Ciceribacter thiooxidans: one gene and its partner. The protein of the gene in region 1 interacts with the protein of each later gene in a pairwise test. Links are inferred from orthologs where the notes say so. Each region holds a gene or a part of one and is shown in the gene's direction. Other genes may lie near its edges.

Region 1 (16,791 bases):
CTTCATCGAGTGCGCGAAGCACGCCGATATGGGCCCAGCCACGGGCGGCGCCGCCGCCGAGCGCAAGCGCGATCGGTGCCTTCTTTGGTGGTGAGGGAACAGGGCCGGGATCCACGACAATCGGCTCCTGGCCGCTACCCTGGCCAGTCCCGGCAGCAGACGGATTGTTCCTCATATTCCAGTTCAGCATTTACGCACACCTCGAGCTGAACGCTCCCAATGCTTCGATTAACGCACCGGAGACTTACCAAATCGTTTAGCGAAAGGGCGCCGTTGTGCCGTTGCTGGTCGAAGTCAGCCCTTTGTCGCGTCGTCGTAGACCGTGTCTGGATCGAAATGCCGGTGATGATCGGTTATCTCAAGTCGAGCTTCGCCGCCGGCCGAGGACACACGCCTGTAGAAGCAGGAGCGACGGCCGGTGTGGCAGGTCGCGTCGTGCCCGGCGACCTCGACCTTCAGCCAGACGGCATCCTGATCGCAATCGACGCGCATTTCCCTTACGTGCTGGAGATTACCGGAGGTTTCACCCTTCTTCCATATCTTGTTGCGGGAGCGGCTGAAATAGTGCGCGATCCCGCTTTCCAGCGTCAGGCCGAGCGCTTCGGCATTCATGTGGGCGACCATCAGAAGCTCGCCGTCTCTCGCGTCGGTCACGACAGCGGTTACGAGGCCGTTGGCGTCGAATTTCGGCGTGAAAGCGCCGTCCGCCTCCAGCGCGTCCTTGTCTGCCGGGGGACGTTCGAAGATGATGGTCATGACCTGTCTTCCGGAGGGTTTAAGGCGGTCAGCGGCCACGCACCATGGACATGAAGCGCGCCTGTTCGGCGGCGCTGTCCTTGAAGCTGCCGGTGAAGGTGGTGGTGAGCGTCGTGGAGCCGGACTTCTGGACACCGCGCATGGCCATGCACATGTGCTCGGCTTCGACGAAGACGGCGACGCCGCGCGGGCTGAGGCCCTGGTTGATCGCGTCGGCAATCTGCGCAGTCATCGCTTCCTGTGTCTGCAGACGGCGGGCGAAGACCTCGACGATGCGGGCGATCTTGGAAAGGCCGAGTACGCGGCCGGACGGCAGATACGCGATGTGCGCCTTGCCGATCACAGGCAGCATGTGATGCTCGCAATGGGAAAAGAACGGAATGTCACGGACGAGCACGATATCGTCATAGCCGGCGACCTCTTCGAAAGTCGTGCCCAGCACGTCGTCGATATCGGCATCGTAGCCGGCGAAAAGCTCGCTATAGGCCTTCGCCACGCGTTTCGGAGTGTCGAGCAATCCTTCGCGGGTGGGGTCATCGCCGGCCCAGCGCAGCAGCACGCGAACGGCTTCCTCCGCTTCCTCGCGGGTCGGCCGAGTGCTCTCCTGCGACAGTTTCTTGGCGAATGCATCCATGCCTTCGGTCTCCCGGTCCGTCGACGGCCCGACGGGGTCTTGTGTTCTTCCAGCCTGTAAATGCGTAACTCGGCTCATGATAGCAAGCCCATATCTCTCGATTGTCCGTGGCGGTACGCGACAAGGCACTTGTTTTCTTTGGACCGCGTTTGCACTTCTTATATAGTGAGCCCGACGCGGCATGTGAAGGAACGACGGTGCGACACACTGTTACCGTGGCGTCGACAGTTGCCCGGAACGGGCCGCTTCTAGCATCGTATTCTAAGGTTCGATAGCGCATGGACGACATTTACAACAGCAAGATCCTTGAATTTGCCGGCAATATCGCGCGGATAGGGTCCTTGCCGGATGCCGATGCGGTTTCCGAAAAGCACTCCAAGCTCTGCGGCTCGAAGGTCAGGGTCTACCTGAAGATGGATGGCGGTGTGGTCACCGATTTCGCCCATGAGGTGAAGGCCTGCGCCCTCGGACAGGCTTCGTCGTCGATCATGGCGCGCCACGTCGTCGGCGCGACGGCGGACGAGCTTCGCCGGGCGAGGGAAGACATGCTTGCGATGCTGAAGGCCGATGGGGACGGACCGTCAGGTCGTTTCGAGGACATGCGGTTCCTGAAACCCGTGAAGGATTACAAGGCGCGGCACGCTTCCACCATGCTGACCTTCGACGCCGTGGTGGACGCGATCGAACAGATCGAGGCGAAGCAGACGAAAGCGGTAGAGGCTTGATCTTGACCGATAAGCTTACCCCCTCTGTCACTTCGTGACATCTCCCCCTCAAGGGGGGAGATCGGGTGTTCCATGCGCGGGCGAAACTCGCCAAGTCGCGCGAGCGTAGCGCATCATGTGCAAGAACTGTTCAGCGTCAGATGACGAAAGGAAGGAGCCGGATACTGTGGCATCTTCTCCAATCTCCCCCCTTGAGGGGGAGATGTCACGAAGTGACAGAGGGGGTATCAAACACGACGCTCGCGCAACTGGTCCGGCCCATTCGCCAGGACGCCCGGCCGGCTCCTCGGCATGGGGTTCATCCGCCTTTATCAACTGACGCTCTCCGGTTTCGTCGGCAATTCCTGCCGCCACATGCCGACCTGTTCGGAATACGGCTACGAGGCGATCGCCCGGCACGGCCTTTGGGCGGGTGGGTTTCTGACGCTCTTCCGGGTCGGACGGTGTGGTCCAGGCGGCACCTGGGGTTATGATCCCGTACCGGAGAGGCTGGACGAGCGCTTTCGCTGGTGGGCGCCGTGGCGTTATTGGCGGGCCGGTTTGCACCGCTCGGACATCAATCGCTGAGAGACGGCGGTGGCACACGTGCGTGAGGCTGCGCCGTGAGAGAGGGAGACGCTGCGTCATGACGGTTCCAATGGAATACCGGCAGGCTACGCGGGATTTCGAGAACTTCCTGACCGCCGTGCGCGACCGCGCCGGCCTCGCCACCAGCAACCAGGCCTTCACCATGGTGGATGGCGTGCTTCGCACGTTCCGGCGACGTCTGGAGCCGGCGGACGCGATTGCCTTTGCGCAGATGCTGCCTGCCTGTCTGCGCGCGCTCTTCATTCGCGACTGGGACCTTCACGAGCCGCGGAAGACCTTCGGTACAAGGGAGGCGATGACGCTGGAGGTGAAGGCCCTGCGGCCTGACCACAATTTCTCGACCGAGAACGCGATCGGCGTTGTGGCGTCCGTTCTTCGCGAAATGCTCGGTACGGCCGTGATGGAACAGGCGCTCTCCGGCCTGCCGGAAGAGGCGAAGCGCTTCTGGCTCGACTAGCCGGCAATCGCCTTTACTCCCGGCCGATTTCCCGATATCACGCCGACGTTACGGCCGGTCGAATCCGGCCCTTTCACCACCCGCATTCGTTGGCGGGACTGGATAAGGAGAACATCATGTCTGCTTCCGTTTCCCTCACATTTCCCGATGGCTCCGAGCGCAGCTTTCCTGCCGGCACGACCGGTCGGGACGTCGCCGAGTCGATCTCGAAGTCGCTGGCCAAGAAGGCTGTCGCCGTCACGCTGAACGGGGTGACGACCGATCTTGCCGATCCGGTCACCGACGGTGCGAAGATCGAAATCGTCACCCGCAGTGATCCGCGCGCGCTGGAGTTGATCCGTCACGATGCCGCCCACGTCATGGCCGAGGCCGTGCAGGAGCTCTGGCCGGGAACCCAGGTGACGATCGGTCCGGTGATCGAGAACGGATTCTATTACGACTTTGCCAAGGACGAACCCTTCACGCCCGACGATCTGCCGAAGATCGAGAAGAAGATGAAGGAGATCATCCAGCGCAACAAGCCGTTCACAAAGGAAGTCTGGCCACGCAACAAGGCCAAGGAGGTCTTCGCCGCCAAGGGTGAGGCCTATAAGGTCGAACTCGTGGATGCGATCCCGGAAGATCAGGACCTCAAGATCTACTATCAGGGCGACTGGTTCGACCTCTGCCGCGGCCCGCACATGGCCTCTACGGGCCAGATCGGAACGGCCTTCAAGCTGATGAAGGTCGCCGGCGCCTATTGGCGTGGTGACTCGAACAATCCCATGCTGACCCGCATCTACGGTACCGCCTGGGCCGAGCAGCAAGAGCTGGACAATTACCTGCACATCCTGGCCGAAGCCGAAAAGCGCGACCACCGCAAGCTCGGCCGCGAAATGGATCTCTTCCATTTCCAGGAGGAAGGTCCCGGCGTCGTGTTCTGGCACGGCAAGGGCTGGCGCATGTTCCAGACGCTGGTCTCCTACATGCGTCGCCGGCTTTCCGGCACTTACCAGGAGGTCAACGCGCCGCAGGTGCTCGACAAGTCGCTTTGGGAAATCTCCGGCCACTGGGGCTGGTATCGCGACAACATGTTCAAGGTGACGGTCGCGGGGACGAGACCGACGACGATCGCGTCTTCGCACTGAAGCCGATGAACTGCCCGGGTCACGTGCAGATCTTCAAGCATGGCCTTAAGTCCTACCGCGAACTTCCCGTCCGGCTTGCGGAATTCGGTACTGTTCATCGGTATGAACCGTCCGGCGCACTGCATGGTCTGATGCGCGTTCGCGGCTTCACCCAGGACGATGCGCACGTCTTCTGCACCGACGAGCAGATGGCGGCCGAATGCCTGCGCATCAATGACCTGATCCTCTCGGTCTACAAGGATTTCGGCTTCGACGAAGTCGTCGTGAAGCTCTCGACCCGTCCGGAGAAGCGCGTCGGTTCGGACGATCTCTGGGATCGTGCCGAGGGCGTGATGATGGACGTCCTGCAGAAGATCGAGGCACAGTCGGGCGGTCGCATCAAGACTGGCATCCTGCCGGGTGAGGGCGCCTTCTACGGGCCGAAGTTCGAATACACGCTGAAGGACGCGATCGGCCGTGAATGGCAGTGCGGTACGACCCAGGTCGACTTCAACCTGCCGGAACGCTTCGGAGCCTTCTATATCGACCAGAACTCGGAGAAGACCCAACCGGTGATGATCCACCGGGCGATCTGCGGATCGATGGAACGCTTCCTCGGCATCCTGATCGAGAACTTCGCCGGTCACATGCCGCTTTGGATCGCGCCTGTCCAGGTGGTCGTCGCGACGATCACCTCGGATGCCGACGCTTACGGCAACGAAGTGGCGGAAGCCCTGCGCGAGGCCGGAATGACGGTCGAGACCGACTTCCGCAACGAGAAGATCAACTACAAGGTCCGCGAGCACTCGGTGACCAAGGTTCCGGTGATTATCGTCTGCGGCAAGCGCGAGGCGGAAGAGCGGACGGTCAATATCCGTCGCCTCGGATCGCAGGAGCAGGTGTCGATGTCGCTCGACGAGGCCGTTTCGGCGCTCTCGTGGGAAGCAACGGCGCCCGACGTCAAGCGCAAGGTCGAGGCGAAGAACGCCCGCGCCTGATTGGTACGCGATCGCGAATGAGCGCCGGCGGGTTCTTCGGAGCCCGCCGGTTTTCTTTCGTGCGGTTTGGGATGAGCGGGAGCGCCGCGGCAGGCGCGTCAGTTCAGGATCAGTTCCACGTCGATGTTGTGGCCGGCTTCGACGGTGAAGTCCTTCTGGTAGATCTTGTCCTTGTTACGGGCGATCGCCGTATAACCGCCCTCGGCGAGGACCATGACCGGGAAGGCACTGACGCTTTCGGCGACCACGTCACCGGAGCCCGTGAGGATCGACCAGGCGGTATCGGCGATCGCTTCTCCGCCGGCTTCGGATACCAGCTTGAAGCTGATCTGCGAGGCGCGGTGCTGGATCGTCGCTTCAGTGAGTTTTCCGGCTTCGACCTTCAGGTCGGCGCGCACCACGGCATTGACCGAGCCGTATTCCGAAACGACGTGGTAGGTCCCTGCGTTGAGCCGCACGATAGTGTTCGGCTTGACATTGGCCATCACCAACCCGCGCTCGCCGTCTTCCTGCGTTTCCGAGGAATAGACACTGAATTTCAGGTCGGTCGTCGGTATGCGTGTGTCGTCGCCCGAGACGGCGTTGAGCAGCATGCCGCCGGCATCCAGCACCAGCACCTGCTTTTCGACGTCGCCGCTCTCCGGAACCGTGAGCTTCTTGGTGGCGCCGGCACGGCCGAACGAAACGTTGACGAAATAGTCGCCGGGCGAAAGCTGGAAGTCGGCCGATCCGCCTTCGGAACTCGCGACGAGCGGCAGCTTGCCGTCGTCGGCGGGAATCGGGCTGAAGACGCGCCAGGAGAGACCCTGCTGAACGGGATCGCCGTTTCCTGTCAGCTTGGCTTCGAAGACGATGTTTTTCGCGACCGGCGGTTTCAGCGTCTCACCGAAGTCGGGTGAAAAGGCCTTGAGCTTTGGCATCTTGGTGGTGCTGTCGAGCTGCTTGAACGACTTGAACGCATCGTCCGCTCCCATCGACGGCATCGCCGGCAGGCTGACCGCCAGCATGAGGGCCAGGCGGGTGACAAAACGATGAACTCTCATGGAATGCACAATCAGTTGACTTCCTCACCAATGGAAGCAACTTCAATCCGAATGCGATGGCAATTTCAAGACTTTGTCTGTCGCTCCAGCCGAAGGGAAAGCAAATCACCATGAAAAACGACATCCGCCTTGCCGAATATCTGGCGACTCGCCGTTCCGTGCCGGCCTTTCAGATGTGTGAACCCGGCCCGTCGAGGGAGGAGATCGAAGCGATTCTGACGCTGGCCGTCAGGGTTCCGGATCATGGCAAGCTCGCGCCGTGGCGCTTCATCGTCTATCGGGGCGCCGAACGGGCGCGGATCGGCGATGCGCTGCTTGCGATGGCGATGGAGAAGAACCCGGACTTGAGTGGTGAAATGCAGGCGGTCGAGAAGACGCGATTTACCCGGGCGCAGGTCGTGATCGCCGTCGTCAGCCGCGCTGCGCCGCATCAGAAGATCCCGGAATGGGAACAGCTGATGTCGGCGGGTGCAGTCTGCCTCAACCTGCTGATGGCGGCCAACGCCCACGGCTACGTTTCCAACTGGCTGACGGAGTGGTTCGCCTATGACGAGCGTGCCTATCCCTTGCTCGGAATCGCTCCGGAAGAAAAAGTGGCGGGCTTCATCCATATAGGTTCGACGACCTTCCCGGTCACCGAGCGCCCGCGCCCGGCGATCAGCGACGTCGTGAGTTGGGTCGGCGGAGACGAATGATGTTCTACACCACGGATACGAACCTCCACGGCCTGCCGCACGACCCGTTCAAGGCGATCGTAACGCCGCGGCCGATTGGCTGGATCGGTTCGAAGGGGAAGGACGGCTCGAGGAATCTTTCTCCGTACTCCTTCTTCAACGCCGTGAGCGACCGGCCGAAGATCGTCATGTTCTCGTCGAGCGGACGAAAGGACACATTGCGCAACGTCGAGGAGACCGGTGTCTTCACCACCAGTTTCGTCGGCGCCGAGATCCTGAAGCCGATGAACGAGTCGTCGGTCGTCGTGCCCTACGGTGTCGATGAATTTTCGATCGCCGGCCTCACGGCTCGAACGGGGGAATTGGTCGATGCGCCTTATGTCGGTGAGGCTCTTGCTGCGTTCGAATGCAAGGTGACGGAGATCCATCGCCTGAAGACGGCTGCCGGCGGCTTCTCCGACAGCTATGCTGTCTTCGGCGAGGTCGTCGGCATCCACATTGACGAGCGGGTCTTGCGCGACGGCCGCTTCGATGCAGCGCTGGCGAGGCCGATGGCGCGGATGGGTTATATGGATTACGCCGAGGCTTCGGAGACATTCGAACTCCTGCGCCCGACGCCGCCCTCGCAAACCTGACGCAGCCTTCACGAGAAGAGGCGATTGACCGTGGCGACCTGTTCCGGTCGCTCGCAGATCATGGCGGAGAAGCCATCGTGCAACGCGGTCTGGCACGTCTCGGACACACTGTCCTCGTTGGTCTCCGCTCCGAGCCAGTCGACCGCTGCGACGCTAGCTGATGCTGCGCCGAGCAGGATAAGCCCGCGCGCGGTTGCCAGACCACAGGGAAGGCGCGGGGAGGGGATGGCGGCGGAGATCCCGAGGCTTTCGCCAAGCGCCGCCGGGTTCCAGGCGAGCCCCGCCAGGCGCTTCGATTTTCCGGCAAGGCTCGCGGCCGACAAAGCACCCGCCGGATTGTCGCCGGCAAGCGCAAGGATCGCGATGTGGCCGACCGTCAGGCCCGCCTTTGCTTCTTCCACCGAGAGCATCACATCGGCCTTCTGGACATCCGCGCCGCAGGTCGCGCCGCTGAGCACGATCGCGTCCGGTCGGTGAGGGACGACGAGCGACAGCGCAAGGGCGAGGGCGTCCGTGTCGACGGGCGGCGGGACAAGCGCGAGAAGGGCCGGTGGCGTCTGGCTTCTTCCGATCCGCTGGGTGAAAGCCCTAACGGTTGCTGGCGCAATTGCCGCGTTCTTCATGCGATCCGCACGGAGGTCGAGAGCTACGGCATCGGCACCCGCGATGTCCTGTTCATCGAAAAGCCCAACGAGAAGCACGGATCGGACGCGCCGTCCGCCGAGCTCAAACAGCCCATATGTTTTCAAGGGAAACCTCGTGGTTAACGGATATGGTGAACCAATCTTAAACACTTTGGCGATAGTGTGAAACCGTGGCTGACAGGCCATGGGGACTCGCTTGCATCCGCTGGGGCTGGAATTGATCGTAGAGACATTTCTTCGTTGGGTTGAGACCGCAAGGGCGGGCGACCGGGCGCGGGCAGCCAATGCCCTTGCACGGGCGTTCCTGCGCTCGACCATGGCCGCCGAAGAGCGGCGCGCCGCCAAGGTGGCGATGACCTACCTGCTGGACGATCCGTCTCCGCGGGTACGCCTCGCGCTCGCCGAGGCACTTGCCGACGCGCAGGAGGCGCCGCGTGCGCTGATGATCTCGCTCGCCGAGGACCAGCTGGAGATCGCCTCGCAAGTGATCCTCCGCTCACCCGTTCTCAGTGAATCGGATCTCGTCGACCTCGCCGGACGGGGATCGACTGCGACGCGCATGCTGATCGCCGCCCGTCCGTATGTAGGGCGCGGACTTGCTGCCGCACTCGCCGAGATCGGCGATGCCGACGAAACGGTGGTGCTGCTCGAAAATTCTGCTGCCGATATCGCCCGCTTCACCCTGAAGCGCATCGCGGAGCGGCACGGCGGTGACGAAAACGTCCGCGCGCAGCTGCTTGAACGCGACGACCTGCCGGCAGATGCCCGCCAGTTGCTCGTCCAGCACGTGACGGAGGCGCTTGCCAGGTTCGGCCTCGTCAGGGCGGCGGTCGACAGCCGCCGCATCGAACACCTGATCCGCGAGGCCGGTGCCAGCGCCACCATCACCATCGCCGCCAATGTCCTGCCGGATGAACTGCCCGCGCTTGTCGAACATTTGCGGGACACCGGGCGGCTGACGCCAGCCTTTCTCATGCATGCTTTGTGTTCCGGTCGCACCGACTTCTTCGCCGCCGGCATGGTGAGCCTGTCGGGGCTCGATGAACGGCGTGTGCGGTCGATCCTCGCGACGGGACGCTTCCATGCGGTTCGCGCGCTTCTCGAAACGACAGGGCTGCCGCGGGAAGTTAGCCCGGTTTTCGTCGAGGCAATCATGCTCTGGCGGAACGCGATCCAGGCGGCCTGTGGCAGCGAAATGGAGAGCGTTTCCGCCCGTCTGATCGAGCGTTATCGCAAGGAACCGCCGGAAAGCGAGACCGCAAGAGCGCTTCTCGATACGGTCGAAAAACTCGCGATCATCGATCAGCGTCGTCTCGCGCGTGACTACGCGACCGGGCTCGCGCTCACCGCGGCCTGAAAAACTCAGGGCGTCAGCCTCTTCGCGACCCAGGAATAGCCGTCTGCGACCACGTGGAGCGGTGTCTCGAACACCATCTTGATCCGTTCGGTTCCGGGCAGAACGCCGCGGATCCTCGCGACGGCTCTCGCCGCAAGACTTTCCTGTTCCTCGACGGGCGGTTTTGCCGCCTCGGCCGGCGGCGTTTCGGTTGCCTGTGGGGCGGTCGCGGCCTCGTTTCCGGCATTCTCCGGAGGCTGGCAAACGGCGATCACCATGGGGTAGTTGGCGCCCGTATAGCCTTCGAGCACCTGCTCCGACGCTGCGTGGCAAAGCTCGATCGAAACCCATTTCTGGTCGGCCGTGTCGATGTAATGGCACTGGCTGACGCTGTCGTCGCAGCCGAGAATGGTCATCATGATGGCGGCGGTTTTCATGCGGCTGATCCCCCGAATCTGCATCTCGCGAAGATCTGTTAACGCCGGCATTCGAGCGACACCATGGCGAATGCCGATCCTGAACGGAATTTAATGCACGACGCCTGGCTTAGTTGTTACTTGGTCGAGGAGGCACGAGGACCGTAGATCGGGCGCCGTCCTCAGGGAACGGACGCCTTGCGGATCAGCGATGTCTCCGGCGGGAGTTCGCCGATCACCGGCTCAATGCCGTCGCCATCGCGCGGCTCGGACAGCTCGACCTCGCGCATCCACTCCCTCCAGATGGAGACGATAAGCGCCATCAGCACCGGGCCGATGAAAAGGCCGAGGAAGCCCATGGTCTTCACACCGCCGACGAGGCCGAAGAAAGTCGGCAGAAACGGCAACTTGATCGGCCCACCGACGAGGCGCGGCCGAACGGTCTTGTCGACGATGAAGAGTTCGACCGTGCCCCAGGCGAGCAGCCCGATGCCGGCGACATAGGAGCCACGCGCGAGCAGATAGAAGGAAACGAGGGTGAACGAAAGCGGCGCTCCGCCCGGCACCAGGGCCATCATCCCGGTCAGGACCCCAAGCGTTACCGGCGAGGGGACCCCAGCCAGCCAATAGGCTGTGCCGAGCACGATGCCTTCGCCGATCGCGATCAGCGTCATGCCGGTCACCGTCGAGCTGATGGTCGCCGGCACGACACGGGAAATGCGTTCCCAGCGGGTCGGAAGGATGCGCTCGCCGAGCAGATCGAGCTGGCGGGTAAAGTTCGAGCCGTCCCGGTAGACGAAAAACAGCGCAATCAGCATGAAGAGCAGGGTCAAAATCAGGTGGAAGGCGCCGTCACCCGCCGCGATCAGTGCCCGGTAGATGTTGCCGATATTGGCGCCACTGACGATCTGAATAAGGGAGCCGATGGCCCCCGGAGAACCGATGTGCTCCTGCCACTTTTCACCGAGCCAGGGCCCGACGCCCGGGAGCGCAGTGATCCAGTCCGGCGGCGGCGCACCGAAGCGGTTGACCTCGAGCGCCCAGCCGATCCATTGGCGTACTTCGCCGATCGTGTAGCTGACGGCGATACCGATCGGCACGACCAGAAAGGCGACGATGAACAGGATGGCGAGCGTCGCACCGATGGTGGTGTTGCCGCCGATCCGGCGCAGGAGTTCCTTGTAGAGCGGCCAGCTTGCAAAGGCGATTACCAGTGCCGCAAGCACCGGCACCACGAAGCCGTGGAAGAAATAGATGCCGGCGATCACGATCAGGACGAGGAGCCAGCGGGCTGCGGAAATTGGCGGAATAAGCGCCGTCCGGCTCGGCGCCACCGGCCCGAGCCAACGTGGTGCGTTCGGTTTCTTGTTGTTTTCGTTCATGCTCACGACGATAGGCTACTCGATCTGTCCGGGCGGCGATAAGCGCCGCGACCGTGGCCCGCCGATATGCGGGCGGGTGCACCAAAATCAACGGATCTCCCGGCCGTTCTTTGCGAACGCCGGGCGACGACTGCCGCCCTTATATCAGGGATGTTTGCGTCTGCCTAATGACATCTCCGTCGCAACCGCAAGCGTTGAGGTCATCAAGAAGCCTCGCGGCTCCCGTCGTCAGATGTCGAGGTTTTCGGCGAAGATCGCGCGCTCCTGAATGAAGCGGAAGCGCGCCTCCGGCTTCGATCCCATGAGTGCGTCCACCGCGTCGCGGGTGCCCTCGAAATCGACGTCGTCGATCTCGACCCGCAGCAACGTGCGCTTGGCGGGGTCCATGGTCGTCTCCTTGAGCTGGGCCGGCATCATCTCGCCCAGGCCTTTGAAACGGCCGACCTCGACCTTCTTGCTTTTGAAGACCGTTTCCATCAGTTCCGCCCGGTGGGCGTCATCGCGCGCGTAGACCGTCTTCGCCCCCTGGCGGATGACATAGAGCGGCGGCACGGCGAGGTAGAGGTGATTGCCGCGGATGAGCTCCGGCATTTCCTGATAAAAGAAGGTGATGAGCAGCGAGGCGATGTGCGCGCCGTCGACGTCCGCATCGGTCATGACGATGATGCGTTCGTAGCGCAGGTCCTCGTCGCGGTATTTCGTGCGGGTGCCGCAGCCGAGTGCCTGGACGAGATCGGCGATCTGCTGGTTGGCCATCAGCTTTTCACGGCTGGCGTTGCCGACGTTCAGGATCTTGCCGCGCAATGGCAGGATCGCCTGATTGGCGCGGTTGCGCGCCTGCTTGGCCGAGCCACCGGCCGAATCGCCTTCCACGATGAAGAGCTCGGCGCCCTCCGCGGTGTTCTGCGCGCAGTCGGCCAGTTTTCCGGGCAGGCGCAGCTTACGCACGGCGGTCTTACGGTTGACTTCCTTTTCCTTGCGCCGCCGGAGCCGTTCCTCGGCGCGCTCGATCACCCAGTCGAGCAGCTTCGCCGCCTCGGCGGGATTGTCGGCGAGGTAGTGGTCGAAGGGATCGCGCAGCACATTCTCGACGATGCGCTGGGCTTCGACGGTCGCGAGCTTGTCCTTGGTTTGGCCGACGAATTCCGGCTCGCGGATGAAGACGGAGAGCATGCCGACCGCCGAGATCATCACGTCGTCGGTGGTGATCTGCTGCGCGCGCTTGTTCTGCGTCAGCTCGGCATAATTCTTCAGCCCCTTGGTGAGCGCGATGCGCAGGCCCGCTTCGTGCGTGCCGCCTTCGGGTGTGGGGATCGTGTTGCAGTACGAGTGCAGCGCCGGGTCACCGCCGTACCAGGTGACCGCCCATTCCATCGCGCCGTGGCCGCCGGTCTTCTCCGTCCGCCCGGCGAAGATCTCGCGGGTGACGGTGAAATCCTTGCCGATCGTCGCAGCGAGATAGTCCTTGAGACCACCGGGGAAATGGAAGACTGCCTTATCCGGGATGTCGCCACCTTCCGGCACGAGACTTGGATCGCAGCTCCAGCGGATTTCGACGCCGCCGAAGAGATAGGCCTTCGAGCGGGCCATGCGGAAGATGCGGGCCGCCTCGAACCGTGCCTTGTCGCCGAAGATCTGCGGGTCGGGATGGAAGCGCACCCGTGTGCCGCGGCGATTGTGGACCTCGCCGAGTTCTTCCAGGCCGCCGAGCGGCACGCCACGGGAGAAGCGTTGCCGATAGAGTTTGCGATTGCGCGCGACCTCGACCTCAAGCAGATCGGAAAGCGCGTTGACGACGGAAACCCCCACACCATGAAGACCGCCGGACGTCTCGTAGGCCTTGCCGTCGAATTTGCCGCCGGCATGCAGCTTGGTCATGATGACTTCGAGCGTCGATTTGCCCGGCACCTGCGGATGGTTCTCCACGGGAATGCCGCGGCCGTTGTCGGTGACGGTCAGGAAGCCTTCGGCGTCTAGATGGACGTCGATGAAGTCGGCATGGCCAGCCACCGCCTCGTCCATCGAGTTGTCGATGACTTCGGCGAAGAGGTGATGAAGCGCCTTTTCGTCGGTGCCGCCTATATACATGCCGGGACGCATCCGCACCGGCTCAAGTCCTTCGAGCACGCGGATCGAGGACGCGCCGTACTCGTTATCGGTCGAAGAAGCGGGCGCGGCGCGCGGCTTCGCGACCTCGCTCGAAGGCTCGGATGGCGTGGTCGGAGCAGGGGTCTGCTCGGGCCTCGGGGTGAGCGGCATGCCCGCAAAGAGATCGTTGTTGTCGTCCATGGCGTCGTTCAATAATCTATTTCGTCGGGCGGAACCAGCATGGCGTCCACACCTGATCGCCCTTGCGAATCACCCGAATTGTGCCAGAAAGGCGGCGCAGGCGCGACTTGGCCGGACCGGCGCCGCGTTCGTTCAGGCAAGCTTTGCGGTCGCCGGCCGGCAATGGCAAGGCGCGTTCCGGCAAGGAGGCGACGGTCGTCGAGATGTCCACAGCTCATTTCCGCCTTGCCCTCGCTTTCGGCACATTGCTGGTCCTTGCAGGTGCCACGAGGGCTGATTCCGAAGCGCTCAAGCCCTTCAAGGATGAACTCTTTTCCAGCCAAACGGTGGTCGAGAGCGGCGACGGCGGCGACTTCAAGGTCGTCGACTATCAGGAGATGCGTGACATCAACGGTCGCGACCAGATCCCGGAACGGCGCGTGAAATCGGCCTATGTCTCGCTCGGGGTCCGGCGCCAACAGGTCGACGAGACCCTTGATCTCGGCACGCGGAAGCTCGCGGTGACGCGAACCGGTGCCGCCGAAGGAAGCCGGTTCACCGTGATCTTCGTCCACGGGCGCGGCGGCGACCGCAGGCTGGGCGCGAATGACTTCACCTTCGGCGGCAATTTCAACCGGCTGAAAAACCTCGCGGTCGAAAATGGCGGTACCTACTATTCGCCGAGTGTTCCTTCTTTCGACAGCGACGGCGTTGCGGCGATCGCCGATCTGATCCGCTTCAGCGCGGCGCAGTCCTCCGGCAAGCCGGTCGTGCTCGCCTGCGCCTCCATGGGCAGCTTCATCTGCTGGGGGATCGCCCGCGATGCGGCAACCGTCGAGAAGCTCGCAGGCATGGCGATCCTCGGCGGCGCGACCGATCCGGCTTTCATCGGCAGCGCCGCCTATAAGCACAAGCTTCCGCTGTTCTTCACGCATGGCAGCCGCGACAGCGTCTATGCGGCCGATGACCAGATCGCGCTCTACCGGCGCCTGCATGGCGAGAAATATCCGACACGCTTCACGCTCTTTCAAACCGGCTCCCACGGCACCCCCGTGCGGATGAGCGACTGGCGGGAAATTCTCAACTGGATTTTTGTCCACTGACCGTGATGGCACCCGTGTTCTCAGCCGGACCGTGTCGAAAGGTCAGCCTGCTTTGTCCCGGCAAAACAGGCGTTCCCGCTTTCCTTTCGCGGCGGCATTTGCTAGTCGGGCAGGGACGTTAGAGAGGGGTAGGAGTTTGCCATGACACCGAATGTTCGTCCGCTTGTCGCCGGAAACTGGAAAATGAACGGCACGCGTGCCTCGCTCGACCAGATCAAGGCGATTGCGGAAGGCGTGAAATCGCCCCTGTCGGAGAAGGTCGAAAGCCTGATCTGCCCGCCGGCGACACTGCTCTACGTCGCGACCGCGCTCTGCGACGACAGCCCGCTGGCGATCGGCGCGCAGGACTGCCACCAGAACGTATCCGGTGCCCATACCGGCGACATCTCGGCTGAGATGATCGCGGATTGTTTCGGTACCTACGTCATCGTCGGCCACTCGGAGCGCCGCACAGACCATGCCGAGACCGACGATCTCGTTCGCGCGAAAGCCGAAGCCGCCCATGCCGCCGAACTCGTTGCGATCGTCTGCATCGGCGAGACCGAAGCGGAGCGCAAGGCCGGTCGCACCCTCGACGTGCTGAAGAACCAGCTTGCCGGATCGCTCCCGGATGCCGCAACGGCGGCAAACACGGTTATTGCCTACGAGCCGGTCTGGGCGATCGGCACGGGGCTGACACCGACCGTCGAGGACGTCCGGGAGGCGCACGCCTTCATGCGTGCCGAGCTCGTGAAGCGCTTCGGCGGCGAGGGCGAAAAGATGCGCATCCTCTATGGCGGCTCCGTGAAGCCCTCCAACGCCAGCGAACTGATGGCGGTGGCAAACGTCGACGGCGCGCTGATCGGCGGGGCGAGCTTGAAGGCTGCCGACTTCCTCGCCATATACGGCGTCTATGGTGAACTCCTCGCCTGATTTGCTGCCGAGGGGCTTTCTTTGACGCGACCTCTCATGTAAAGAGCCGCCAATCCTTTCAGATTTTGCCCATGGGCAGGATGGAACATCCATGCAGACCGTTTTGATTGTCATTCATCTCATGATCGTGCTGGCGCTGGTCGGCGTCGTGCTCATCCAGCGGTCCGAAGGCGGCGGCCTCGGCATCGGCGGCGGCTCCGGCTTCATGTCGGCACGCGGTACGGCCAACGCGCTGACCCGCACGACGGCAATCCTGGCGGCATTGTTCTTCATCACCTCGCTCGGCCTTGGCGTTCTTGCCCGCTACGAGGCGAAGCCGACCGACATCCTCGACCGCATTCCGGCTGGTACCTCCAACGGCTCCAACGTTCTCGACCAGCTCGGCGGTGCGCCGGCGCAGGCTCCCGCTTCGGGCGCGACGGCCCCGGCCGAGGTTCCCGCTTCGGGTGCAACCGCTCCGGCGGAAGCTCCGGCTGCCGGCGCCCCGGCGCCTGCCACAGGCACGCAGGGTGCAGCCCCGGCCCAGAAGCCGGCCGATCCGAACGCCGTTCCGACCGGCAACTGATCGGATTCACGATTTCCACTCCGGCGGGCTCTCGGGTCCGCCGGATTTCTTTTGTCAAGTATTCCGCCTCGTCCCAGAAAAAAAGACGGGACACGATCGTTTTTGGCTGGCGGAATCAGTCTCGAAAAGGTATCCGGTGACTCCCATGGCGCGATATGTATTCATCACAGGCGGCGTGGTCTCCTCTCTTGGCAAGGGCATTGCAGCCGCGGCACTCGGAGCATTGTTGCAGGCGCGGGGCTACCGCGTGCGCCTGCGCAAACTGGACCCCTATCTCAACGTCGATCCGGGCACGATGAGCCCGACGCAGCACGGCGAAGTGTTCGTCACTGATGACGGGGCGGAAACCGACCTCGACCTCGGTCACTATGAACGCTTCACGGGGCGTTCGGCCACGAAGACAGACAACATCACCACCGGTCGCATCTATAAGAACATCATCGACAAGGAACGTCGTGGCGACTATCTCGGCGCGACCGTTCAGGTCATCCCGCACGTCACCAACGAGATCAAGGACTTCGTCGTCGAAGGTAACGAGGACTACGATTT
Region 2 (8,673 bases), 390 kb from region 1 along the record:
AGGGGCTCGGCTCGGCAGCCATGCGTGTCATCACCATCTCGGTCGTCCGCGACGTCTTCGGCGGGCGCCAGATGGCGGAAGTCATGTCGCTCATCATGATGGTCTTCATGGTGATCCCGGTCGTCGCTCCCGGCACCGGCCAGGTCATCATGCTGCTCGGCCACTGGCACCTGATCTTCGTCTTCATGGCGGCCGTGGCGACGCTCGTGGGCTGCTGGATGTACATCCGGCTGCCGGAAACGCTGTCGCCGGTCGATGTCCGGCCGTTCACGGCCCGGTCGATCCTCGGAGGGTTCCGCATCGTGCTCACCGACCGCGTGGCACTCTGCTACACGCTGGCGAGCACCTTCATCTTCGGCGCCCTCTTCGGCTTCATCAACTCGGCCCAGCAGATCTATGTCGGCATCTACCATCTCGGCACATGGTTTCCGGTCGCCTTCGCCGGCGTTGCGACTTTCATGGCGCTGTCGTCCTTCGTGAACTCGCGGCTCGTCGGACGCTTCGGCATGCGGCGGCTCTCGCATGCCTCGCTGCTGGGCTTCATCTCCATCACCTTCGTGTGGCTGCTGATACAGGTCTTCGGACCGCAGCCGATGCCCTTCCCGCTGTTCTTCGTGCTCTTCGCGCTGGCGATGTTCCAGTTCGGCTGGATCGGCTCGAACTTCAACTCGCTCGCCATGGAGCCGCTCGGCCATGTCGCAGGTACGGCGTCCTCGGTACTCGGCTTCATGGGAACGGTCGGCGGTTCGCTGATCGGCGCCGCGATCGGCCAGGCCTATGACGGGACCGCATTGCCCATGGTGGCCGGCTACTTCACCGTCTCGCTGATCGGACTGGTCTTCGTGCTGATCGCCGAGAAGGGACGGTTGTTCCGGCCGCAAAACGCCCCGCGTTGACAAGAAAAAGCCCGGTATGACCGGGCTTTTTGTCTCAGACGGTGAAGACCTTCGCCATGAGCTCCCGCCAGCTCTCCTGGTCATTGGCGATCAGCAGACCGCCGCTCGTATGATGCGGAAGGTAGGGCGAACCGTCGAAGCGGGCCGCGTGGGCCCCCGCCTCCTGCGCAATCAGCGTGCCGGCCAGATGGTCCCACGGCATCAGCTTGTTGTACATGGCGAAGTCCATATGCCCCTGGGCGAGCAGGCGGTATTCGTGGGCCGCGCAGCGATAGCTGGTGAAGAGGCGCACCTCCGCAAGATTGACCAGCAGCTTGCGGCGCTTCTCGATTTCGAAGAAGCCCGTATTGGCGATACCGATCATCTGCGAAAGCGGCTGCGACGGCCGAACGGCCATGCGCTCCTGCGTGCCGTCGGTGCGGCAGAGCCAGGCACCCGATCCCTTCTCCGCGATCGCCCAGTCATTGCCGATCGGGTCGTAGATGATGCCGGCAACGGTCTCGCCTTCGGAGACGACGCTCAGCATCACGCCGAACAGCGGCAGGCCGACGGCGAAATTGAAGGTGCCGTCGATCGGGTCGACGACGATGGCGAGATCGGCATCGGCGATCTTCCCGAGAAGGGCCGGATCGGCGGCGACCGACTCCTCGCCGACGAACAGCGCATCCGGCAACAGTTCGGCCACACGGTCGCGGATCATGCGCTCGGCCGCCTCGTCGGCTTCGGTGACGAGATCGATCGCCTCGGTCTTCATCCGGATGTCGCCCTCTCCGAGGTTACGGAAACGGGGCAGGATCTCGGCATACGCCGCCTCCTGGAGCACGTTGGCGAGCGCAGCGATATCGAGATCGGCCATGGTCATTCATCCTTTGTCGGCGAGAGGGAGGAGAAGTCGAAGAGCTTCGGATCGAGCAGATGCGACGGGTCAACATGGGCGAGCGCCCTGAGCATGGCGTCCTTGCGGCCCGGCATCTTCGCTTCGATGCCTGCGAGCATCTCCTTCATAGCATTGCGCTGCAGTCCGTCCTGGGAGCCGCAGAGATCGCAGGGGATGATCGGAAACTGCATCGCGGCGGCGAACCGCGCGAGGTCCTCCTCCGCGGCATAGGCGAGCGGGCGCAGCACCATGAGATCGCCGTCGTCGTTCAGCAGCTTCGCGGGCATGGCCGAGAGCCGCCCGCCGTGGAAGAAGTTCATGAAGAAGGTCTCGAGGATGTCCTCGCGGTGATGGCCGAGGACCAGCGCCTCGCAGCCCTCTTCGCGGGCGATACGGTAGAGATTGCCGCGCCTGAGCCTTGAACACAGAGAACAATAGGTGGCGCCTTGCGGCACCTTTTCCGTCACCACCGAATAGGTGTCGCGGTACTCGATCCGGTGCGGAACGCCGATCGATGCGAGATAGTCCGGCAGCACGCGCTTGGGAAAGTTCGGCTGCCCCTGGTCGAGATTGCAGGCGACGAGATCGACCGGCAGCAGGCCCCGCCATTTGAGGTCGAGGAGCAGCGCCAGCATCCCATAGCTGTCCTTGCCGCCGGAAAGCCCGACCAGCCAGCGCTTCTGCCCCTTCAGCATGTCGAAATCGGTAATCGCCTGCCGGACCTGGCGGATCAGCCGCTTGCGCAGCTTGTTGAAGCCGACCGAGCGCGGGGCATTGGCAAAGACCGGATGGACGGCAATCGCCTCCGCGATCTCTCCATCATCGCCGGCATCGGCATCGAATTGCTCGGCGGACGTCGAAAGTGTCATCGTCTGGCTCCGGGACAGCCGGGATGGCTCGCACTGGCAATGCCCGCTCGGCGCGCGAAGATCAAGCCCCGAATATCGACCAGCCGGTGCGGGAAGCGAGCATTTCCAGCGCGACGGTGCCGAGTGCGGAGTTTCCGACCTTGTTCAGCCCCGGCGACCAGACGGCGATCGAGGCCTTGCCCGGCGCGATCGCCATGATGCCGCCGCCGACACCGCTCTTGCCCGGCAGGCCGACATGGAAGGCGAAGTCGCCCGAACCATCATAGTGGCCGCAGGTGAGCATCAGCGCGTTGATGCGTCGCGCCCGCTTCTCCGATACCACGGAATAGCCGCCGATCGGGTCCGCGCCACGCGCCGCGAGGAAGAGCCCCGCCCGCGACAATTGCCGGCAGGTCATCGCAAGCGCACACTGGTGAAAGTAAACTCCGAGAACATGATCAACATCATGCTGGAGGTTGTTGAATGAACGCATGAAGTTCGCGAGGGCGTAGTTGCGATAGCCCGTCGCCGTTTCCGACTGCGCCACCGCCCTGTCGATGGTGATCGTGTCGTCGTCGGCGAGCGAACGCACGAAGCGCAGGAATTCACCGATCGCTTCTTTCGGCTTGTAGCCGGCGAGAACGAGGTCGCAGATGACGATGGCGCCCGCGTTGATGAAGGGATTGCGGGGGATGCCGTGCTCATGCTCGAGCTGGACGATGGAATTGAACGCCGTGCCCGACGGCTCGCGACCGACCCGGCGCCAGAGCGCCTCGCCGACCTTGCCGAGTGCCAGCGTCAGCATAAAGACCTTGGAAATGCTCTGGATGGAGAAGGGCACAGCGGCATCCCCGGCCGCGTAGACCTCGCCGTCCACCGTGGTCACTGCAATGCCGAACTGGTTGGGGTCCACCTTGGCGAGTTGCGGGATATAGTCCGCCACCTTGCCCTCGCCCCGCCGTCCCGCGAGTTCTGCAACAATCCCGTCGAGAAGTGCCTGAATATCCATGACGACAGTCCTCCTAACAAAAAAGCCGCCCCGAGGGACGGCTTTTCTGAATTCCGGATAGCACGCAAATCAGCGCGAATAGAATTCGACGACCAGCTGCGGTTCCATGACGACCGGGTACGGAACGTCGGAGAGCGTCGGAACGCGGACGAACGTCGCAACCATCTTGTTATGGTCGACTTCGATGTAGTCCGGAACGTCACGCTCGGCGAGCTGGACCGATTCCAGAACCGAAACCAGCTGCTTGGACTTCTGGCGAACTTCGATGACGTCGCCAGCCTTGCAACGGTAGGAACCGATGTTGACGCGAACGCCGTTGACGGTAACGTGGCCGTGGTTGACGAACTGGCGAGCAGCCCAGACGGTCGGCACGAACTTCGCGCGGTAGACGATGGCGTCGAGGCGCGATTCGAGCAGGCCGATCAGGTTTTCACCGGTGTCGCCCTTGCGGCGGTTGGCTTCTTCGTAGGTCGCGCGGAACTGCTTCTCGCGGATGTCGCCGTAGTAGCCCTTCAGCTTCTGCTTGGCGCGCAGCTGCACGCCGAAGTCGGAGAGCTTGCCCTTGCGGCGCTGGCCGTGCTGGCCCGGGCCGTATTCGCGGCGGTTGACCGGGGACTTCGGACGGCCCCAGATGTTCTCGCCCATGCGGCGGTCAATTTTGTACTTGGATGATGCGCGCTTGCTCATCGTATTTCCTTTCACGTCTTCTTATGGCGGCACCTTCCGGCCCCGCTCTGTTAGGAAACACGCCCTCCTCTGGATCACCTTTCGGCTTTTCCTGACAGGCGGCTCACGTCAGCAACGGAGCAGCCACGGGACATGTCAAATGAAACACCGGGCGTCGCCACCCGGTGCTGGCGCTGTCTTTAGGGGCAAGTCGCCGGATTGTCAACAAGCACCCTGCAAACCCGGCGAGTTCTCACGGTCTGGTCTTTCCGGCATATCACGACACCGTTCGGCAGGCAGCCCTGGATTTTCTCTGCCCGCCTCTTGAACGCGTCCGGCCGGCTTACCACCTCCATCCCCGGCACCGGGCCCCTCTGACGTGTATCGCCGGATCGACCGTGATGTCGGTGCTCTTCCAATCAACCTGATCCGGCATGGATTATGTCATGGATTTCCTATGGGTTGATTTCCAGGGCGCCGCCGTCTGGATGTGGCTCGCCTTCATTGCCGCCGTGATCGCTCTTCTTGCCCTCGACCTCGGCGTTCTTCACAGGAAGAGCCACGAGATCGGCATCAGGGAGAGCCTGCTGATGTCCGGCTTTTACATCACGCTCGGCATTCTCTTCTCCGGTTTTGTCTGGAGCCAGTTCGGCCAGCAGGCAAGCGTCGAATACCTGACCGGTTTCGTGATCGAAAAGAGCCTGGCGATGGACAATATCTTCGTCATCGCCATGATCTTCGGCTACTTCTCCATCCCGCGCGAATACCAGCACCGCGTCCTGCTTTACGGCATTCTCGGCGTGATCGTACTGCGCGGCATCATGATCGCCGCCGGTGCGGCCGTCGTCGAGAACTACGGCTGGGTTCTCTATCTCTTCGCCGCCTTCCTGATCATTACGGGCATCAAGATGCTGTTTTCGAGCAGCGAGCCCTATGACGTGGAGAACAATCCGGTTCTGAAAGTGCTGCGAAAGCGCTTGCCGGTCACCGAAGGTCTGCGTGGCGACAGGTTCTTTACCCGCGAAGCCGACCCGAAGACGGGCAGGTTGAGAACCTATCTGACGCCGCTGATGCTGGCACTGATCCTGATCGAATTCGCCGACCTCGTCTTTGCCGTCGATTCGATCCCGGCGATCTTCGCGATCACCACCGACCCGTTCATTGTCTACACGTCGAACATCTTCGCGATCCTCGGGCTGCGGGCGCTCTACTTTGCGCTGGCCGCTCTCATCCACCGCTTCGCCTATCTCAAATATGCGCTGTCGCTCGTGCTGATCTTCATCGGTTCGAAGATCTTCGTCGCCGACATGCTGGGCCTCGCCAAGATCCCGCCGGTGGTTTCGCTGGGTGTCACCGTCGCCATCCTCGCCGCCGGCATTCTCGGCTCGCTCTGGGCAACGCGCAGCAAGCCCGCAGCAACCAAACCCGCCGAATAAGCGGCTCCTCTCGACCAACCGCCGCGCCGGAACCTCCCGGCGCGGCCTTCTTTTCTGGAAACCGGCATTCCCGCGGCGAGAGCGGCGCGCTAAGTTCGCCTCACCTTCAGCCAGAATCGGATATCCCCCATGTCCCTTCCCCATGACACCGTTCTCGACCGTTTTCTCCGCTACGTCGTGATCGACACGCAGTCCGATCCGACCTCACAGGCGCAGCCCTCGACCGAAAAGCAGAAAGACCTCGGCCGCCTTCTCGAGCGGGAGCTGAAGGCACTCGGGCTCGATGATGCACATCTCGATGAGCACGGCAACGTCTATGCGACGATCCCGGCCAACACAAAAAAGGATGTGCCGGCCATCTGCTTCTGCTCGCACATGGATACCGCTCCGGATTTCTCCGGCACCGGCGTCAAGCCGCAGCTGGTGCGCAACTACCAGGGCAGTGACATCACCCTGACCGGCGATCCCTCACAGGTGATCCGGGTCGCCTCTCACCCCCAGCTGAACGACCAGATCGGCCACGACATCGTCACCACCGACGGCACGACGCTGCTCGGCGCCGACGACAAGGCGGGCGTAGCCGAAATCATGTCGGCGGCACAGTTCCTCGTCCGCAATCCGGAGATACCGCACGGGCCGGTCAAGATCCTCTTCACCACAGACGAGGAGATCGGGCGCGGCGCCGACAAGGTCGATCTGAAAAAGCTCGGCGCACGCTTTGCCTATACGCTCGACGGCTCCACGGTCGGCGAGATAGAGAACGAGACCTTCTCCGCCGATGGCGTGACCATCGACATATCAGGCGTCGCCATGCACCCCGGCTATGCCAAGGGCAAGATGGAGAACGCCATCAAGGCCGCGAGCGACATCGTCGCCCGCCTGCCTCGCGACATCGCCCCCGAGACTACCGAAGGCCGCGAGGGTTTCATCCACCCGGTGGATATCTCGGGCAGTATGGAAGCGGCCAGGATCCAGCTCATCATCCGCGATTTCACGGAAGGCGGACTGAAGGAAAAGGAAGACCTGCTGGAGAAGATCACCAGCGAGGTGATGGCCACCTATCCCGGTTCGAGCCACACTTTCACGGTCAAACACCAGTATCGCAATATGAAGGAAGTCCTCGACCGCCATCCGGAGATCATGGAGAATCTCGAAGAGGCCGTCCGCCGCGTTGGTCTCGAGCCCGTGCGCCACAGCATCCGCGGCGGCACCGACGGCTCGCGCCTCTCCTTCATGGGCCTGCCCTGCCCCAACATCTACACCGGCGGCCACGCCTATCACTCGCCGCTCGAGTGGGTCAGCGTGCAAGACATGGAAACGGCGGTGAAGACGATCGTCGAACTGGTGAAGGTCTGGGAAGAGCGGGCATAACGGGAACGGATCCCCGCCTACTCCGCCGCGAAATGATCCGTCGGCGCCGACTGGTCGTCCGCCGCGTCTGCGCTTCCGGGCGCCGTTTCCGCCTCGAGATCCGGGAAGGCGACGATACGCTTACCGGAAAAATCGGTGTGGACGACGACAAGCCCCTGCTCCTCGAAATAGCCGAGCAGTCTTCGGGCACGACGCGCCGAATGCGTGCCGTAGGCCCGGGCGATCCGGAGGTCCGAGGGACAGGCTTCTTTGCGGATCGCCGCCTTCGCCATCATCAGGAAGACGCCTTGCAGGTCTTCTGAAACACCCTCGGCCAGCGACAGTGCCGTTTTCCAGACGTCGGAGGCCGCCGTCTCCTCGTCGACGCCCGAGCGCACGACGGCGACCCGGCGACGGAATTCGCCCATCGCCATCGGCGGGCCGCCGATCCGGCGCATCCGGGCGCGGACCAGGAACTCCTGGTAGAGGACGGAATCGGTGCGATACGCCGCCTGCGGATCATCGAGGATTTCGGCGAGTACAGCAGAGAGGCGCTCCTCCCGTTCCTCGGGCGACATTTCCAGGGCGCCGGGGCGGGTTTCGGCCGCGACCGGCGTAGAGGCCGCCGGTGTCGCGCGCGACAGCTCGGCCAGAATATCCGTCGTCGGCCGCGGCTGCGGCGGTGCGCGGCGCACGATCGGGCGGACGAGCTCCTCCGGATCCGGCGTGAAGATCAGGTCCTCGACGTCCTGCGGCGCCTCCGGCAGCGGCATCAGCTTGGGGCTGGAGGAACGCGCCGAGGTCTCGACCGATCCGATGACGATCGGCAGCGGCCGGCGCGACATCGCCGGGCCGAGAGCGACGAAATTACCGCGCTTCAGGTCGCGAAACATCTCCGCCTGCCGGCGGTCCATGCCGAGCAGGTCGGCGGCGCGCGCCATGTCGATGTCGAGGAAGGTGCGGCCCATCAGGAAGTTCGAGGCCTCGGCCGCGACGTTCTTCGCAAGTTTCGCAAGGCGCTGGGTAGCGATCACGCCGGCAAGGCCGCGCTTGCGCCCGCGGCACATGAGGTTGGTCATGGCGCCGAGCGACATGCGTCGCGCGTCCTCCGAGACGTCGCCGCCCATGGAGGGCGCAAACATCTGCGCCTCGTCGACCACGACCAGAACCGGATACCAGAACTCGCGGTCCGCATCGAACATGCCGTTGAGAAAAGCGGCGGCCGCGCGCATCTGCTGCTCGATCTCGAGCCCCTCCAGCGTCAGCACACAGGAAACGCGATGGCGGCGAATACGATCGGCGATGCCGGCAAGTTCGGCTTCGGTACGCTCCCCGTCGACGACGAGATGGCCGTACTTATCCGAGAGCGTGACGAAATCGCCCTCCGGATCGATGACGACCTGCTGCACCCACGGCGCCGACTGCTCGAGCAGGCGCCTCAAGAGATGCGACTTGCCCGAACCGGAATTGCCCTGCACCAAGAGACGGGTGGCGAGCAGCTCCTCGATATCGAGCTTGGCCGGCTGGCCGCCAGCCACCGTCCCCATGTCGATCCCGACCTGCAACTTGCCTACCTCTCGTTTCGAATCAC

What was found.
Region 2: the proteins of tpiA (region 1) and pepT interact in binary tests that used the Escherichia coli proteins (3 or more experiments, as listed by UniProt). The link is inferred for Ciceribacter thiooxidans from one-to-one orthologs.

The regions. Positions count from the first base shown.
Region 1 is NZ_CP059896.1:1,721,661-1,738,451, reverse strand. Bases 13,836-16,791 are described here. They hold tpiA (triose-phosphate isomerase), read left to right. Parts: upstream 13,836-14,906; coding sequence 14,907-15,677; downstream 15,678-16,791. Other genes in these bases: H4I97_RS08135 (CTP synthase), read left to right, coding at 16,388-16,791; secG (preprotein translocase subunit SecG), read left to right, coding at 15,769-16,242; H4I97_RS08150 (alpha/beta fold hydrolase), read left to right, coding at 13,887-14,765; H4I97_RS08155 (hypothetical protein), read right to left, coding at 13,836-13,894. In the rest of the region: H4I97_RS08230 (patatin-like phospholipase family protein), read right to left, coding at 1-190; hisI (phosphoribosyl-AMP cyclohydrolase), read right to left, coding at 295-756; GTP cyclohydrolase I FolE, read right to left, coding at 785-1,390; H4I97_RS08215 (iron-sulfur cluster assembly scaffold protein), read left to right, coding at 1,669-2,115; H4I97_RS08205 (DUF2267 domain-containing protein), read left to right, coding at 2,741-3,160; H4I97_RS08195 (hypothetical protein), read right to left, coding at 5,363-6,307; H4I97_RS08190 (nitroreductase family protein), read left to right, coding at 6,418-7,002; H4I97_RS08185 (flavin reductase family protein), read left to right, coding at 7,002-7,616; H4I97_RS08180 (aldolase/citrate lyase family protein), read right to left, coding at 7,625-8,365; H4I97_RS08175 (DUF2336 domain-containing protein), read left to right, coding at 8,445-9,617; H4I97_RS08170 (hypothetical protein), read right to left, coding at 9,623-10,033; H4I97_RS08165 (AI-2E family transporter), read right to left, coding at 10,195-11,394; parE (DNA topoisomerase IV subunit B), read right to left, coding at 11,623-13,683; more of H4I97_RS08155, read right to left, coding at 13,700-13,835. UniProt on the Escherichia coli protein: Involved in the gluconeogenesis. Catalyzes stereospecifically the conversion of dihydroxyacetone phosphate (DHAP) to D-glyceraldehyde-3-phosphate (G3P).
Region 2 is NZ_CP059896.1:1,330,046-1,338,718, reverse strand. Bases 4,994-7,982 are described here. They hold pepT (peptidase T), read left to right. Parts: upstream 4,994-5,861; coding sequence 5,862-7,103; downstream 7,104-7,982. Other genes in these bases: H4I97_RS06200 (helicase HerA domain-containing protein), read right to left, coding at 7,121-7,982; H4I97_RS06210 (TerC family protein), read left to right, coding at 4,994-5,732. Outside these bases: H4I97_RS06235 (multidrug effflux MFS transporter), read left to right, coding at 1-896; H4I97_RS06230 (inositol monophosphatase family protein), read right to left, coding at 931-1,752; tRNA 2-thiocytidine(32) synthetase TtcA, read right to left, coding at 1,755-2,642; H4I97_RS06220 (glutaminase), read right to left, coding at 2,704-3,630; rpsD (30S ribosomal protein S4), read right to left, coding at 3,700-4,317; more of H4I97_RS06210, read left to right, coding at 4,743-4,993; more of H4I97_RS06200, read right to left, coding at 7,983-8,647. UniProt on the Escherichia coli protein: Cleaves the N-terminal amino acid of tripeptides.